One region of the Paenibacillus sp. VCA1 genome, then DNA from elsewhere that is predicted to be linked to it. Evidence: riboswitches for the same ligand, from Rfam matches in the RefSeq annotation. Region 1 holds a riboswitch; each other region holds the start of a gene.
What was found. Region 1 has a riboswitch for cyclic di-AMP ahead of RJP21_RS26480 (APC family permease). Riboswitches for the same ligand answer to the same signal wherever they lie in the genome.
Positions count from the first base shown of each region.

Region 1 (4,212 bases):
TTCCGTTGACGAAAGACGCAGCAATGACGGAGGTGCCGGCCAGTCCGAATGCGCATGCCAAACATAAGTATCCTTTTAATCGTTCCATGAATTCAATTCCTCCGGTGGTGTGGATTTGAAATGATTGTTACAATCGTATTGCAATCCACTAAAAGGGAAAAGAACCAGTTGAACTTCATTTGATACGATCCAGTGGGAGGACTTATGTGGGGAATTCATTTGAATCGGGAGAGCGAAATTCCGTTGAAACGGCAACTATATCAAAGCTTAAGCGAACGGATCATGGCCGGAATCCTTAAAGCGGGAGAATCGCTTCCTTCGACGCGGGCGTTGGCCCAAGAGCTGAACGTTTCCCGAAATACGGTTAACGAAGCGTATGATATGCTGGTTACCGAAGGGTATGCGGAAACGCGGCAGGGAGCGGCCACGCGAATCGTCGGGGGACTTGTTCTGGATAAGCAGCCCCAAAGCAAAGCCCAGCGGCAGGAAACGCCGCCGATCCCTTCATTTTTGGCGGATTTCAGGACGGGCCAGCCGGATTTGCGCCAATTTCCGCGATATGCCTGGCAGCGGTTATCGCATCAAGTTTTAGGCGAAATGTCGGTCGATCTGTTTGGATATACCGGTCCGCAGGGGTTGCCGCGGCTGCGCCGGGAGATTGCCGCCTGGCTCATGCGGAGCAAAGGGCTTGAAGTTGAAGCCGAGGATATTTTTATTACTGCAGGGGCGACGCAAGCGCTGCACTTGATCGCGGATCTTTTGTACGACAATGACAAAGAAATATTAGTTGAAGATCCATGCAACATCGAAATGATTCAGACATTCATCGGTAAAGGATACGCCGTCAAGCCGGTTCCCGTTGACGAATATGGGCTTCAAACCGATGGATTGACCGCAAAATACGGCAGTCCGGTGTACGTTACGCCTTCGCATCAATTTCCGCTGGGGGCGATTCTTCCTGCGGCAAGGCGAGCGGCGTTGATCCGTTTTGCCCGGCACAACGGCAGCTTTGTCATCGAAGATGATTATGACAGCGAATTCAGGTATGTCGGCGAGCCGGCATCGCCTCTTTATGCCATGGATCCGGATCGGGTCATCTATATCGGCACGTTCAGCAAGGTTTTGTTCCCGGCGCTTCGCATCGGTTACGTGATTTTGCCGAGGGAGCTTCAAAGTGCTTGGAGCAGGTTGCGGACGTATACGGACGTTCAAAATCCTCCTTTTGAACAAGCCGTTTTGGCACAATTTTTGCATACCCGAAAATTTGATCGCCATATCGCAAAGATGAGTAAATTGTACCGGGAACGGCGTCAGGTTCTTATGGATTCGCTTCAAGCCGGCTTCGGGGAGGGACTGCTTACATGGGGGGACGCGGCGGGACTGCATTTGGCCGTCGAATTCCCGGGGCAGACATTTGACGAACATTTTCGGCAAGAGGCCCGACGGAACCGGATCCGGGTAACTCCCGTGGAGTATCATTGCGTTCGTAAAGGAAGGCATAACAGCAAGCTGTTGTTTGGCTACGGCCATCTGGAACCGGATCAGATCCGGGAGGGAATCCTTTTGCTTCGGCGCTTTTTGCATGAAAATGGAAAATGAGCATTGATGAAGCGAGTATTAAATCCGAATCACCGTTTATCATCCAACCCTAACCCGGAAAGGATGCTATTTAGAAGCAGAGAATCGATGTTACAGCGAGAGATCCATCGAATACAGTGATTGTAAGCGATGCCACGAATGCCTTTTGCGCGTTTTCAATCCTAAATTTGCTTCTTTGCCTCTTTACAGCAAATGTCCGGAAGGAGTAAGATTTCATTCGTAATCATGAACATGTAAACCTGATTTGAAATATTCCTTAATCGCTTAATCCTGAAATTAGGAGCGGGGGAACCAACGGGATGAAGGGAGAGCGCTTCGTCCCAGGGGTGAATCACTTGATGATGCATCGATTCGAGTGTAGGGATACTTTCGGTCCCGAATCCGTCAGCTAACCTCGTAAGCGTTATGAAAGAGGATTTGTCGCGCGTTTTATGAAGCCGCGGGAAGGTCCGACTTTCCTGCGGCTTTTTTTGGTGCGCAAATTTGGCGAAATGGGTAACAATAAGGATACATCCATGATCATTCAACTTAAACAGTGGCGGTGAAATCATTTATGGCGGCATTGAAAAGGCTCCTTATCGGACGGCCACTTAAGTCCACGGAATTGGGGGAGCAAAAGCTAAACAAAAAGAAGGCCCTTGCCATACTATCTTCGGATGCGTTATCATCGGTCGCCTATGGTCCGGAGCAAATTCTGTTGGTGCTGATCACGGTTAGCTCGGCGGCATTATGGTATTCGATCCCGATCGGCATCGGGGTTCTCGTATTATTATCGGCACTCATTTTATCATACCGTCAAATCATTTTCGCTTATCCGCACGGCGGAGGAGCCTATGTCGTTTCCAAGCAAAATTTGGGACTTTACCCTGGACTGATCGCCGGCGGATCTTTGCTGGTGGATTACATTTTGACGGTGGCGGTCAGCGTGTCGGCAGGGACGGATGCCATCACGTCGGCCTTTCCGGTGCTGCATGAGTACAAGGTAGCGATCGCCGTTACGTTCGTTATCCTGATCACTCTTTTGAACCTTAGGGGCGTTACCGAGTCGGCAACCATTTTGGCGTACCCGGTCTATTTATTTGCCTTTGCGCTTTTCATTTTGATCGGCGTCGGGCTGTACAATATCGTTTCGGGCCATGTTTCGCCTCATCTTCATACGCCGATTGGCACGCCGGTGGCGGGCATCAGCCTGTTTCTGCTGCTAAAAGCTTTTGCGTCGGGAAGCTCGGCCCTGACGGGCGTTGAGGCGATATCCAACGCGATACCTAACTTCAAGCATCCCGCACCGAACAATGCCGCGAAAACGTTAATGGCGATGGGGATCCTGCTGGCTTTGCTGTTCTCGGGCATCGTGTTCCTCGCTTATTACTTGGGGATATCGCCGAATGCCAAAGAAACGGTCGTATCCCAAATTGCCGAGGAAACCTTCGGACGCAATTTTATGTATTTCTTTATTCAAGGAACGACGGCTTTGATCTTGATTCTGGCCGCGAATACGGGATATTCGGCATTCCCGCTTCTTGCCGTCAATTTGGCCAAAGATCGGTTTATCCCCAGAATGTTTACGGTAAGAGGCGACCGTCTCGGTTATTCCAACGGAATCATCATTCTCGGCCTGCTCTCGATCGTCCTGATCATCGCCTTTCATGGGCAAACGGAGCATTTGATTCCGCTTTATGCCGTAGGGGTGTTCATCCCGTTCACGCTGTCGCAGACCGGCATGATCGTAAAATGGGTGAGGGAGAAGCCGGCCGGCTGGATGACGAAGCTAACGATCAATACCATCGGCGCGCTGATCAGCTTCACGGTTTCGGTGATGTTTTTTGTAACCAAGTTCCCGCAAATTTGGCCGATTTTAATATTTTTGCCGTTGATCGTTTATCTGTTTCACCGGATCAAAAAGCATTACGAGGCGGTCGGGGAGCAGCTGCGGCTTTCCACTTGCGAACCGGCGGTACCGATCGAAGGGAACGTCGTCATTCTTCCCGTATCCGGCATCACGCATGTTGTTGAGCATTCCTTGAATTATGCGGAATCGCTGTCAGCGGACCAGATCATTGCCGTTTACATCCCTTTCGAGCGGGAAGAGGAAGTCCGGTTCGAGGAAAAATGGAGCAAGTGGCGTCCCGATGTTCGCCTGGTGACGCTGCATTCTCCTTACCGAAGCATCATCCAGCCGCTTAGCAAATTCATCGATACGGTCCATCGGAAGGCGAGCGAGTCCAATTATCAGGTGACGGTCATCATTCCCCAATTCATTCCGAAACGAAGCTGGCAGAATTTGCTGCATAACCAGACGAGTTTGATGATCCGTACCTATTTGCTGTATCGCAAGGACGTCATTGTGACAACCGTACCGTATCATCTGAAAAAATAAAGAATGAAGCGGCAGCCCAAAATATATAGAGGCATCAGTTTCAAGTTCACAAAAAAAGGATCGCGGCGAGTACACTCGTCCGCGATCCTTTTTTGTGGTGAATGGCAGCAGCTTCGTTTTGTTTTCGGCTAGGACTCCACCATCTCGCCGCCGCCCACGTGAAGAATTTGGCCCGACACGTACGAAGCGTCGTCGGAGGCTAAATACACATAGGCGGGAGCCAGCTCAAAAGGCTG
Region 1 is NZ_JAVLSX010000015.1:34,751-38,962, forward strand. It holds gene RJP21_RS26470 (DMT family transporter) at 1-88, opposite strand, end outside; gene pdxR (MocR-like pyridoxine biosynthesis transcription factor PdxR) at 244-1,599, shown strand; cyclic di-AMP (ydaO/yuaA leader) riboswitch at 1,851-2,018, shown strand; gene RJP21_RS26480 (APC family permease) at 2,153-3,976, shown strand; gene RJP21_RS26485 (SDR family oxidoreductase) at 4,105-4,212, opposite strand, start outside.

Region 2 (4,212 bases), on a different contig from region 1:
GGTCAGGTGGCTGTGCGAGACGGCCATCAGCTCGGGAATGGCGTTGTCGATGCGCAGCTTCTCCATGAATTCCCGGATTTCGGCCAAAAAACGGGGTCCGATGTTCAGCGCCGGGAAAGTTTCAGCCAAAATCGGAATAAGCAGGCCGGACATGCGGCTCTCTTCATCGTCTCCGCTTCCGGTTCCACCAGATTCTTCGTTCAGATGAGCAGAGCCGTCTTTGTCATGATATTGGCTTAAACTGAACATGGATTGCAAAAAATAAACCTCTTCGCGGGGCATGGCGATGCCATACGTCTCCTCAAGTTTTTCCGACAGCTTCAAGACCGGATCAAAAAACGGATGCCGCTCCCACGCATAACCGCCGATTCGAAGCTCGACCCGATGCCCCTGCTTGACCCTTTCGAGCACGATTGCGATCAGAAACGACAGGCTGCGCCTGGAATTCAAAAAATAAATCATGCCGTTTTCCCGCTCGAATTCCGACACCCAGCCGTCGAGCCGTTCGAAATCGGCATTTGAAAAAGGCCATCCGGTGTAAGGATAAGCCTCGATAAACAGTTTCCATAAAAAATAGCGCACGTGGATTTCGTTCCCTTTCAGCGCCGGCGCGGAATACGTCATCCGAAGCTGGAACGGGCGCAGCTCCTCCCGGTTCAGATGGACGATCCACTTTTTGAACGAAGAAAAGCTCATAAAAAGCGCTTCCGCGACCTCCTCCGCGGAGGTTTTGCCGTCATGCTCGAACAACAGCTGCATCAAGCGAAAATAAGGCGTTTCCCGAAGCAGCGGTTCCAAAACTTCCTGGATGCTCGTGCCGTGCCGGTCCCGGCGGAACATGATGCCTTTTCCTCTGGACACCTCGATCCGCATGGACGGAGGCAGCAGGGAAACGGCTTCCTCGACGATTTTCCGGACGGATTTGCCGGATACGCCCAGCACGCTTTCCACCTCGGCGAACGTAAACCACCGCTCCTCCCGGTCCAGCAGCTTCAGCAGCGATTTCAGCTGCATATATTCTTTATTCATATCATCACCCTTACCCGATGCTTACCGCCGATCATGCGTACCTTTTCATTGTTGCCGCCCAAGGCGGATTTCAGCCCGAATGCTGCTGTTCCAACCGGAAAAGCTGCTGATCGATCAAAAAATTAAGCAAAATGCGGTTAAACTCCAGCGGCTGGCACAAATGGCTCGGATAAATCGCGTCTTCAATGACCGCTTTCTGGGCGCACGCGAACCATTCCACCGCTTTGTTCATCTGGTTGACGAACCATTCGCTTTGCCTGCCGGCCACGCATAAAACCGGCATCCGCAGCCGGGACAACCCGGAGTTGAAATCGGTCCGAAGCAAAGCCATCCGCTGTTTAACCGACTCGGTCGGCCGTTTATGAAACAGCTCGTTCCTCAATATGCTGTAGGCCGGAATCCACCGGTGATACGTTACGCGCAGCGACCGGAGAAAAAATTCGGCTGGTAGATAGTAGGAAATCCAACTGCAGGCCTCCAGCAGCTTCCAGATGCCGTTTTTTGTGCCGAAGGGTCCGCAAGGGCCGTAAAAATAACTGTCGACAAGCACCAGCGCGTTGACGCTGTCCGGGTAGGCTTCCGCAAACTTTTGCACAAGCAGGCTCCCGCTCGAGCACCCGACAAGCGTCACTTTCGGAAGATTCAGCTTATCCAGCAGCTCCTTCAAATCCCTGCATTGGGTGGCGACGATGTCCTCGACTTCAACATTTAATTTGCCCGAATTGCCGTAGCCCCTCAAATCAAGCACGATCACTTTCGCTCTTTTGCTGAAATATTCCACCTGCGGTTCGAACATATGATGGGATGAAAGATGTCCGTGGATAAAAACGATCGGCACGCCGCTGCCATGCGTCTCGTAATAAAGCGATGTTCCGTTCACTTGTATGTTAGGCAACTTTCTTCTCCTCTCCGCGATCCGTTGTCTGACGATATCCTTCTCTATTCCAAACGAAATCTCGTTAAAAATCGGCAAAACAAAAAAGCATGGAAAAGAGGAACCCTCTTTCCATGCTTCTTCAAGCAAGGCAAATAAACCTTGCTGCGCATGTATAAAAGCAGCCTCTCTTCTAACGCTTACGAGGTTAGCTGTCGGATTCGGACCCAAGAGTAGCCCTACTCGAATGCGATTTCGAGATTCACCCCATGTGACGAATGGCTGATCATCACGGCCGGTTCCCCCGTTTTCCGCCGGAACGGAAATTCAGCGAATCAATAGACGTTCATTCGATTTTACGCACAGAAAAACACAGAGCAGGTACCCTGTGTTTGTTGTCAACTCACAGTTTCACTCCTCTCTCATAGCGACGCTTACGAGGTTAGCTGTCGGATTCGGGCCGTGAGAGTTGCCCTACGGATTTGGAAGTCTTTCCATCCGATTCACCCCAAGCATCCGGCTTCATCCCTTCATAAAGGATTGCATGCCGATGCCGATATGGTTCCCCCGCTTTTCGTGATTGAAAATTCAGCGTGATTCATCCATGAACCAAAGATATTACATAATGAATTGAATATACGCCTGAGCCGGCGAACTGTAAAGGTTGGTTACAATAGAATTCATGGCCTTTTTTATAGGTTTCGCTGGTTTCCGACCGCTATTCCTGCGTAATCATTCATTTACAACCGATAGCTTCCGTTTGCTTGATTTATAATTCGTTCATCTTTGTAATAACCAAAGCGCCCTTCCGATATTGGATATAGAACCTGGCGTGGAAAATGAATACCTCCCCATCAGCCATTTAAGAACTCCTTCGTACCAATGAGAACTATTCAAAGCCTTTGAACCGCTGCTACGATAAATGATGTCAACAGGCATGTTCATCCAATGGATCGCAGGGAGGTGAATGATTGAAAAACAATTCAAGAGGACATCGCGGATTTATCCATGAAGTCGTCAAAAACCGTTATCTGTATCTGCTTGCGCTTCCCGGCATGCTGTTCCTGCTTGTCTTTGCGTATACGCCGATGCTGGGACATTTGCTTGCCTTTCAGAATTACCGGCTTTCAGACGGTCTATTTGGAAGTCGATGGGTGGGATGGAGAAACTTCGAGTTTTTCTTTTCGACCAATGACTGGCTGCGCGTCACATGGAACACCGTATTTTTGAACGGGCTGTTTCTGGTGTTCGGTTTGGGGACGGCCGTCGTGCTCGCGGTGCTGCTTAATGAAGTCACGGTCAAATGGTTCAAAAAAACGGCACAGTCATTCGTATTTTTGCCATACTTCATCTCTTGGCTGGTCGTTAGCATGATGGTGCAGACGATGTTCAGCTCATCCGAAGGGATGGTGAATCAGGCATTGAACGCTCTCGGATTGAAAGGGGTGGATTGGTATCTGACGCCAGGCGTATGGCCCTATATTTTGACGTTCGTTTACGTGTGGAAAATAGCCGGCTACAATTCGATCATCTTCCTTGCTTCGATCACGGGCATTTCTTCCGAGTATTATGAAAGCGCCAAACTGGAAGGGGCAAGCCGCTTTCAGCAAATCCTTTACATTACGCTTCCACTATTGCGTCCCATTATCATCATCATGCTGCTTCTCGGGATCGGACGGATATTTTATGGAGACTTCGGCATGATCTATGCCCTGATCGGCGATGTTGGCGTCTTGTTCCCCACTACGGATGTGATCGATACGTATGCATACCGCGCACTGCGGCAGATGGGCAACTTCAGCATGTCCTCCGCCATTGTTCTTTACCAGTCGTTTATGGGGCTCATCGCCGTTACGTTCTTCAATTGGCTGGCGCGTAAGATCGACCCGGACTCTAGATTGTTTTAAGGTGTGATAGAAATGCGAGAACGATTGTTTCTAGGTTTTGTGTATGTGCTGTTAAGCGGGTTTGCCCTGATTTGTTTCATCCCGTTTTGGATCGTATTGGTGAACTCCTTTGCCAATGAAACGTTCATTCAAACCTCCGGATATCAGCTGTTTCCGACTTCTTTTAGCTTGAATGCCTACAAGATGCTCTTGTCGGGAGATCAGGTATTCCGAAGTTATGGCGTTACCTTGTTCGTTACGTTGACGGGAACGGTGCTTGGCGTTATTATTACGGCGTCCTATGCGTATGTTCTCAGCCACCCGAAGGTGAAATATCGGCATATCCTTTCCTTTTTAACCTTTTTCACGATGTTGTTTGGCGCAGGAATCGTTGGTTTCTACATACTCATCGCCAATTGGTTA
Region 2 is NZ_JAVLSX010000010.1:103,038-107,249, forward strand. It holds gene RJP21_RS22130 (AcpB/EbpR/MafR family transcriptional regulator) at 1-1,029, opposite strand, end outside; gene RJP21_RS22135 (alpha/beta fold hydrolase) at 1,100-1,924, opposite strand; cyclic di-AMP (ydaO/yuaA leader) riboswitch at 2,085-2,246, opposite strand; cyclic di-AMP (ydaO/yuaA leader) riboswitch at 2,320-2,507, opposite strand; gene RJP21_RS22140 (ABC transporter permease subunit) at 2,959-3,810, shown strand; gene RJP21_RS22145 (carbohydrate ABC transporter permease) at 3,823-4,212, shown strand, end outside.
Region 2: it holds a riboswitch for cyclic di-AMP, as region 1 does, so the genes downstream of both, RJP21_RS22135 (alpha/beta fold hydrolase) here and RJP21_RS26480 (APC family permease) in region 1, are expected to answer to the same signal.

Region 3 (4,212 bases), on a different contig from region 1:
TTTGCTCCCAAGGCAGCCAGGCATAGATCCGGTCGTAAGGCGGTTCATACGTCCAGCCGCAGCAGGCTTCGGCCTGCTCACGCGTCATTGGAGCTACGGTAAATGCCTCCTTCGAAACGTTCACCCAGAAAGCCTCCTTTCTTAAGAGACGTCCGCTACTATGTAGCATTTGACTATTCAAGAAAATCTATTCCTGACGGATGTCACGGCAGGCGCAAAAAAATCCCGTACTGAGATTTCGGCAAAAATCTCAAAGTACGGGCTGGTCGTACATACCGTTCCAGTGCTGCGGAATGTTATTGAACGTCATCGTTATCTTCGGAATCAACGGCGGATGCCTGGTATGTATCCGAGCTCATGACACGTTTCGCGCCAACGTAGCGGTTGACGTAATAGCTTTCGCTAAGCGAACTGACGACAACGCCGCGGGAAGTCGAAGCATGTGCGAATTTGCCGTCTCCGACGTAAATGCCGACATGAGATACACCGGAGCCGGATGTATTGAAGAATACGAGGTCTCCTGCTCTCAAGTCGCTGCGGGATACGGAAGTGCCCATGCTGAACTGCGATCCGGATTGATGGGGCAAGTTAATGCCGAGATGCTTGAATACGTACATCGTAAATCCGGAGCAGTCGAAACCGCTTGTCGTCGTACCTCCGGATCTGTATTTCGTACCGAGAACATCGTCGATGACTTTGTCCATTTTAGAATCCGCGAAAGCGCTTCCGGCGCCGACGGTAAATACGATGGCAAAACTCATGACTGCTGCTGCTAGCTTCTTTTTCAAACCCAATACTCCTTCCGAGTGCCTGCGAGGTTAGCTTAAGGATTCGGTAGAAGGTCCCCTATGATCCCTCTGTTGCAAGATCAATTCACCCGTAAATGGTTCCCCCGCTTTCCTAGTGTGAGGAAATTCGGCATCTGACTTTTTACACTATATCCATCGGAAAAACATCTTCAAAATGCTGTCATACAGCAAAGATTACAAAGTTGTTACTAACACTGGACCTATTGTAACAAAGGAATGACGTTTTGGCAATTGTTTCTATCGTGAATATACGAAAAATTCAACAGCATTTCGGGATTTTTGCAAAATGATTGCCGATCTAGGGGCATTATAGAGCATTTTATAGGAAAAAAGGTTTATTTGTTGGACAAGAGGTTTATATTCATAGTAAACGGACGGAGAAATAGAATGAAGAAAAATCGAATAAAATTTTTTTTTTGAAAGTTGTTACCTTTTAACGGTTTGGAACGTCTAATTAGTAACAAGAAACCCGCGAGGGATTTCGGCAAAAATCTCCGCGCGGGCACCGTAAGCTTTTCGTATGTTTATGGGTAAGTTTCTTAGTTGTAGACGGCCGCTTTGTATTTAGCGGTACTCATGACACGTTTGGCGCCAATGTAGCGGTTGGCGAAATAGCTGTTGCTGAGCTTGCTGATGGTAACGCCCTTCGAAGAAGAGGAATGCGCAAAGCTTCCGTTTCCGATGTAAACCCCGACATGGGAAACGCCCGCGCCGGTCGTATTGAAGAATACCAGATCTCCGGCACGCAAATTGCTTTTGGAGACGGCGGTGCCGATTTTAAATTGGGCACTGGATTGGCGTGGGATAGAAATACCTAATTTCTGGTATACGTAACGCGTGAAACCGGAGCAATCAAATCCTTTGGTCGTCGTTCCGCCGGTTTTGTAGGAAACGCCGATCGTGCTGTTCACGACATGATTCAGAGAAGATTGCGCGAATACGCTGGTTCCCATGGAGAACATCAGCGTCAAACCAAGCACAGCAGCTGTCAACTTCTTTTTCAAAACATAATCCCCTTCCATGTTGCCTACGAGGTTAGCTTAAGGATTCGGTTGAAGGTCGTCCCCTATGATCCCTTTACTGCGAGATCAATTCACCCAAAGTGGTTCCCCCGCTTCCCGGTGCCAAGGAATTCGGCCTTGATCGGGCACCCGAAAGTGACTGATGTCTATCATCGAACGGTATCTGACATTAAAAATTATCGTTACAGCACAAATTAAATAGTTACAGTAAAAATGACAAAGTTGTTACTAACTTCTTACTCGGATTATTTTAACAGACGATTGCGTCTTTGGCAAATCGTTCTAATACCTAAAAACGACAAAACCCCGCCCTTTTTGATTTAAAAGGGTGGGGTTTTTCTTATATCAGAGGGTTGAAGTGATGACAAAAATTTAACTTTCGTAAATTATTTTTCGGCGTTCCGATGCGCCTGGGCGTACCACAGGTCAAACTTGGCCGAAATGCTCCATAATCTCATGATGCAGCTGACCAGATGGTAACCCTGCTGAAGGATCAGTGCGATGATGCCGGCCCAGATCAGGGAAACTCCCGTGCTGAGGCTGAACAGAAGCAGGCTGGTCGAGCCGAGGACAAGCGAAACGCCGATAAGCGGCAGCGACCCGCGCAGGCAATGCCACAGGGGCAGCAGGAAGCCGGCGCCTCCGGTCTTGCCGAACTGCATGAAGAGGATGAATTGATGCACGATATATCCGTACAGAAGCCATCCGAGAATCCAAGGAAGGAGAGACAGGCCGGACGTTTGCAGCTGCATGCCTGCCAGAAGCCCGGCATATGCTTTGGGTAACACCCAGTAGGCCGGGGCCGCGATCAGGAGCCACTCGATCAAATGGAACAAAAAGACGGTTTTGCCGTGACGTTTCATGCCTTGAAAGAAAAACAGCCCGACTTCGCCTTCGCGTTCGCGGTGCAGCCCGTAAAATATCCCCGCATGGATAAAAGGGGTCAGCAGCATGCGCAATGCGAACATCGCAAGCAAAATCCACATGTACATATGCACGGTGCCGCTCGTTGAAAGGCTCATCTTGCCCTCGATGTAATAAAGCAGCTGGCTCAGCTCGTTGGGCTGCGGGTCGGGATAACGCATCAGCAGCGGGGTGACGGCCGAATGGACCAGCCTGTACAGGAAGTAGCCCCAGATCAGCTGGTATAAAAAGAGAATGATGACGATATAAAATTGATTCTTAAGACTTTTCCAGCCATGTGCAATATGGGATTTCACCGATTCTCACCTCACCAGGACAGACTTCCAAGCAGAGTCTCAATCAGCTTGGTGATGCTTACGTTCCAACGGATCAGAACCTTCCTGTCCATATCCGCCTTCAAATAATTGTTGATATGCCTGTTTTCGATCACGACCGAATAATTCGGATCGACCATGGCCCAGGCGAGGGGCGCTTTGTACTCCAGCTTGAACTCGATGCTCTCTCCCGAACCGTTCCATACCTTGTTCAGCGTATGCCCGTCCGTGAAGACGAATTGAACCGGGACCTGGGCATAGTCGCCGCCTTTTTTCGATACCTTGACGGTCGATTCGTAAACCGTGCCGGAAGCGGCGTCCTTTTTGCGGACGGAGATGGAGTCGACCGCGAAGTCGGCCATCTGGTTGCCGTACACGTACTGGTCGAAAAAGGTTTGCCAGGACCGCTTGGTCACCTGCTCGACCACCTTTTGAAAATCGGCGGTTGTCGGGTGCTTGAACCGGTACTTTTTAGCATAGGTGCCCATAATTTTGCTCATCGTCTGCGTACCGACCTGCTGCTCCATCGCCTTAAGCAAAAGCTTGCCGCGATAATAAACGTTCAGGGCATATTGATCCTGCGAGCCGTATTTCCACGCTTCCTGCGTCAGCGGCATCGGAGAGGCGATCAGGGATGCCTGTACAGGCAGATTCGGAATGACGCCGTATTCCTGCTCCATCAGTTTATCTTCGGCATAGGAAGTAAAACCTTCGTCCAGCCAGGCTTCCTCGAACTCGTTGCTCGCCAGCATGCCGTAAAAATACTGGTGACCGATCTCATGAATGACGGTTCGCTCCAAATCGTAGCCCGGCGAATCGTCCTTGGCCCCGAAGGCGGTGATCAGCGTCGGGTACTCCATACCTCCCGCGCCGTTACCCGATTCCGGCGGCACGACAATGGAGAGGGTAGAGTAAGGATAGCGGCCGTACCATTTGCTGAAATATTTGAGCGCGGCCTTGGCGGCAAAGAAATATCTTTCCTTCAAGTCTTTATGGGCCGGGTCTAAATAAAGCTTGATCCGGACGCCCGGAACCTCGGGAGAAGAAAACGGCTCTTCGGCGACGACAAAGTTCGGCGATGCCGACCAGGCAAAATCATGAACGTCGTCGGCGTAAAACTGATAAATTTTCTCTTTGCCCCGA
Region 3 is NZ_JAVLSX010000022.1:24,564-28,775, forward strand. It holds gene RJP21_RS29280 (GNAT family N-acetyltransferase) at 1-88, opposite strand, end outside; gene RJP21_RS29285 (C40 family peptidase) at 297-788, opposite strand; cyclic di-AMP (ydaO/yuaA leader) riboswitch at 792-931, opposite strand; gene RJP21_RS29290 (C40 family peptidase) at 1,349-1,813, opposite strand; cyclic di-AMP (ydaO/yuaA leader) riboswitch at 1,819-1,958, opposite strand; gene RJP21_RS29295 (hypothetical protein) at 2,218-3,051, opposite strand; gene RJP21_RS29300 (M1 family metallopeptidase) at 3,063-4,212, opposite strand, start outside.
Region 3: it holds a riboswitch for cyclic di-AMP, as region 1 does, so the genes downstream of both, RJP21_RS29290 (C40 family peptidase) here and RJP21_RS26480 (APC family permease) in region 1, are expected to answer to the same signal.

Region 4 (4,212 bases), on a different contig from region 1:
AAACTGTAGTTTTTTGCGGGCTCCGCTTCAAAATAATGAGACATAGGCTTCGGCCATGTTCATTAAAATGCTGCGCTCCACCTGTTCGCCCGCAGCTCCCAGACCTCGGCCGCTCGTGCCCGAAAGTCCTTGAAGGGCGTCGCACAACAGATGGAGCCTTGCCAGATGGAATGGGCGCAGATTTGAAATCAAGCCGGTTTCGATGCTCGAAACGCTTTTGAAATTCCTATGCAACACCTGTTCGAACCATGAAGCCCACGCGGTCCAATCTACCGGCCGGTTCCTTTCGTTGAAGTACATTTCCCCCCAGCCGCAGCCTCCGCTTGTCACAATCCGCATCAATACCCTGTAATGATCACCGAAACCGCAAAAGGTACCCGCGTTCTCTTTTGTTAGATGAATTACGAACAACTCAATGGCATGCAGGCGAATCGTCCCCTGGGCAGCCAGTGGCTCCGTGTCGGATTCGGTATGAAGCATAGATTTCTCTCCTTTTGTCGCTTACGGAGTTAGCTGCCGGATTCGGGCCAGGAGAAGCCCTACGCAGGTTGCCCTGCGATTCACCCCGCGGCCTTGGCGGCCGGATGGTTCCCCCGTTTCCCGGGTAGCGGGAATTCAGCGCGTGATTGTTTAAAGGTACTAGGATTTCAGATTTTTACCTCCTTGGATTTTTGCAAACTCCTCAAGTAATTGGCATTTATAATAACGGACGGCAGAGCGTTTGTAAAATGAAATGTAAATCGTGAAAGGCCGGGCTTTGCCGAAATCGGACCGTGTCGATGGCAATCTGGCGATGACGGCTGTTTTTCTCCCGTTTTCTCATTTTGCCACGGTTCTTCGTCTGTTTGCGAAAATAGCTTGCGTACATAATAAGCCGGAAAAGGCAGGCCGCTTCATCAAACGTCAAAAACAAGAAAATAGAGAGCATGCGAGAGTTTAACGGAGATAAATGCTTTTGTAAGCGATAACCTGCTCATTAAGGCCGCCATTTTACGTGAATAGCGATTTCGCGCTGCCTTTACATGCCGATACGCGCAGGTGTATGATTCAAATCGTAATTCAACATGTTTCCATTTTTTGAATCGCTGAGTTTCCGTTCGTTTAGGAACGGGAATCGGGGGAACCAATCGCGCGCTCCCGTCGTCCGGTGTGAGAGTCGGACGGCAGGCAGGCCGCAGGGGTGAATCCCGTGACCGGATGCCATGGATCCGCCATCACGGGTAGAGCGACTCTCACCGCTCGAATCCGTCAGCTAACCTCGTAAGCGTCGTTTGGGAGAGGAATGATGAAACTTGTGATCGATGCAGATCGACCGCAGGGGACCTAATGACCTCTGTGGTTTTTTGTTGCCAAAATACGAAAAATAAGCAGCTTATAAAAAATGAAACGTCTTTAACGCTGAATTCCGGCTTCGGCCGGAAGCGGGGGAACCAACGCGCCGTATGCATCCAATTTGCCGATGGCGCCGGGGTGAATCCCTATGTCCGAAACGGACGAGGGAAGGGCGACTCTCACGCCCTAATCCGTCAGCTAACCTCGTAAGCGTATAGGGAGAGGCCCCATTTGTCGTGAGCATATATTCATGGCTTTCTTTGGTCATGGATTTTTGAAGCCGCGGGAAAGATCCTCTTTCCTGCGGCTTTTTCCATTCTATCGGAACGTAAAAACCGCTGAATCGCCGTTTCTGTTATTGCAAGAAGTATTCATTCGAATCCGATTCTTCGAAAAAAGGAGGCGAAAGCCGTGGAAGAAGAGCTCATCGTTGTGACGGCTCCGAACGAAGCAGGGCGCAATTTTATCAAGCTTCTGATGTATCTCAAGCGGCCTTTCGCCGCGCTGACGAACAATGCGAAAGAAGAACGGGAGCTGAGGAAGCTGGGAGTGCCCAAAATCATCCGCCTTCACACCAACAACACGGATGAGTGGGTTGTTCCCGAAGGGCGGATCGGCCGGATTTTCATATTCGAGAACAGCTTGAATCTAACGTGCCGATACCTGCAAATTTGCCGTCCCTGGACGCCGTGTTCCATCTACGTGATCACCCAGGCCCATCATTCGCCGGGCATTTACCGGGGGCTTGGGGCGGACCATGTCATTCATACGCTAAACGGCGAGGTCGGCTTTTTGCTGAAGTAACGGTTAGGATGATTGAAACATGATGCGGAAGGCTGAAGCAAGAAATGTCCGGAGCTTGCAAAAGGCAGGCAGCCGGGCAGAAAAAGGAGAGAGTTTGATCCATGATGGACCTTTTCATGATATTGACGCTGGCGGGCGTGTTCGGAATATTTTTGCTGTTTCTGATGTGGTGCGGCCATATCGTGGACGGGGGAGGAGACGGCAAATGATTGTGGTAATGGTGCTGACGGCGTTTGTGTTCATCTACCTGGTGTATGCCCTGATCCATCCGGAACGGTTTTAAAAAAAGGCTGTGCGGGTAAGGCGAAGCCGCCTTCATCCCGCGTTTGAAGAGGAGGAAGCGAATTTGGATATGTTGCAGATTGGCATCGTGATCGTGGTGCTGCTGCTATTGGTTAAACCGGTCGGCAGTTACATCTACCACGTTTTTTCTAATGAACCGAATCGGACGGACCGGATGTTCGGTCCCGTGGAAAAGCTTTTTTACGCCATCATCGGCCTTCGGAAGCGCTCGGGAATGAGCTGGAAAACATACGCCCTGAGCATGATCGCAACTAACATCGTGTTGGTGGCCGTAAGTTACGCGGTGCTGAGACTGATGGGCGGGCTGCCGGTCAACCCGAACGGGACGGGAAACATGGACGCCAGCTTGTCCTTCAATACCGTCATCAGTTTCATGACCAATACGAACCTGCAGCATTACAGCGGCGAAAGCGGCATGTCGTATTTGGGGCAGATGATCGTTATCACGATGATGATGTTTACTTCGGCCGCATCCGGCTTGGCCGTGGCGATCGCTTTTATTCGGGGCATCACGCGCCGCGAAGGCGGGCTGGGCAACTTTTTCGAGGATTTCATCAAGGCGCATGTCCGGGTGTTCCTGCCGCTGGCCTTGATCGTCACCCTGGTGCTTGTGGGGTTGAAGGTGCCCCAAACGCTTGATCCGACAGTGACCGTCCATACTTTAAGCGGAGCGGTGCAGCATATTGCGATGGGGCCGGTGGCCTCCTTGGAGTCGATCAAACATCTGGGGACGAACGGGGGCGGTTTTTTCGGAGCGAACTCGTCGCATCCGTTTGAAAATCCGAGTCCGCTCACGAATGTCATTGAAATTTTGAGCATGTGGACGATTTCGGCCGCATTGCCGTACACGTTCGGGCGTTTCGCCAACAACCGCAAGCAGGGCTGGATCATCTTTTCGGCCATGATGGTGCTGTTCCTGGCGTTCCTGTCCCTGACGTACGTATCGGAAAAAAGCGGCAACCCGCTGATCAATCAGTTGGGTATCGATGCCTCGCAGGGCAGCATGGAAGGAAAAGAGGTTCGTTTCGGCGTGGCGCAATCCGCCTTGTTCACGGCCGTGACGACCGCGGCGACCACCGGTTCGGTCAACAACATGCATGATACGCTGACCCCGCTCGGCGGACTGGCTCCGCTGGCGGAGATGATGCTGAACGTCGTCTTCGGCGGCAAAGGCGTCGGTCTTGTCAACATGCTGATGTACGCGATATTGGGCGTTTTCATTTGCGGCCTGATGGTCGGGCGGACGCCGGAGTTTCTTGGGAAAAAAATCGAAAGCCGGGAAATGAAGCTGATCGCCGTCGCGATCCTGGCGCATCCGCTGATCATTCTGGCGCCGACGGCGATTTCGTTTATGACGCATCTCGGCACGGACGCCTTGTCCAATCCGCTGTATCACGGGCTCAGCCAATCGCTGTACGAATATACGTCATCCGCGGCGAACAACGGCTCCGGCTTTGAAGGGCTGGGGGATAACACGGTGTTCTGGAACGTCAGCACGGGGCTCGTCATGCTTCTGGGACGGTATGTATCCATCATCGCGCTGCTGGCGGTGGCGGGCTCGCTGTCCGGCAAGAAGCTCGTTCCCGAATCGATCGGCACCTTCCGGACGGACACGAAGCTGTTTGCCGGCATTTTGGTCGGAACGGTGCTCCTGATCGGGGCGCTGACTTTCCTGCCTGTGCTGGTGCTGGGGCCGATCGCGGAGTTTTTGACGATGTAAGGCCGAATCGGTTGTTTGGAAAATGGACGCGGGAGCGGTTTCGCGGGGAGCAT
Region 4 is NZ_JAVLSX010000009.1:212,233-216,444, forward strand. It holds gene RJP21_RS21140 (hypothetical protein) at 28-480, opposite strand; cyclic di-AMP (ydaO/yuaA leader) riboswitch at 484-631, opposite strand; cyclic di-AMP (ydaO/yuaA leader) riboswitch at 1,074-1,283, shown strand; cyclic di-AMP (ydaO/yuaA leader) riboswitch at 1,387-1,559, shown strand; gene RJP21_RS21145 (hypothetical protein) at 1,744-2,136, shown strand; gene kdpF (K(+)-transporting ATPase subunit F) at 2,354-2,419, shown strand; gene kdpA (potassium-transporting ATPase subunit KdpA) at 2,483-4,159, shown strand.
Region 4: it holds a riboswitch for cyclic di-AMP, as region 1 does, so the genes downstream of both, RJP21_RS21145 (hypothetical protein) here and RJP21_RS26480 (APC family permease) in region 1, are expected to answer to the same signal.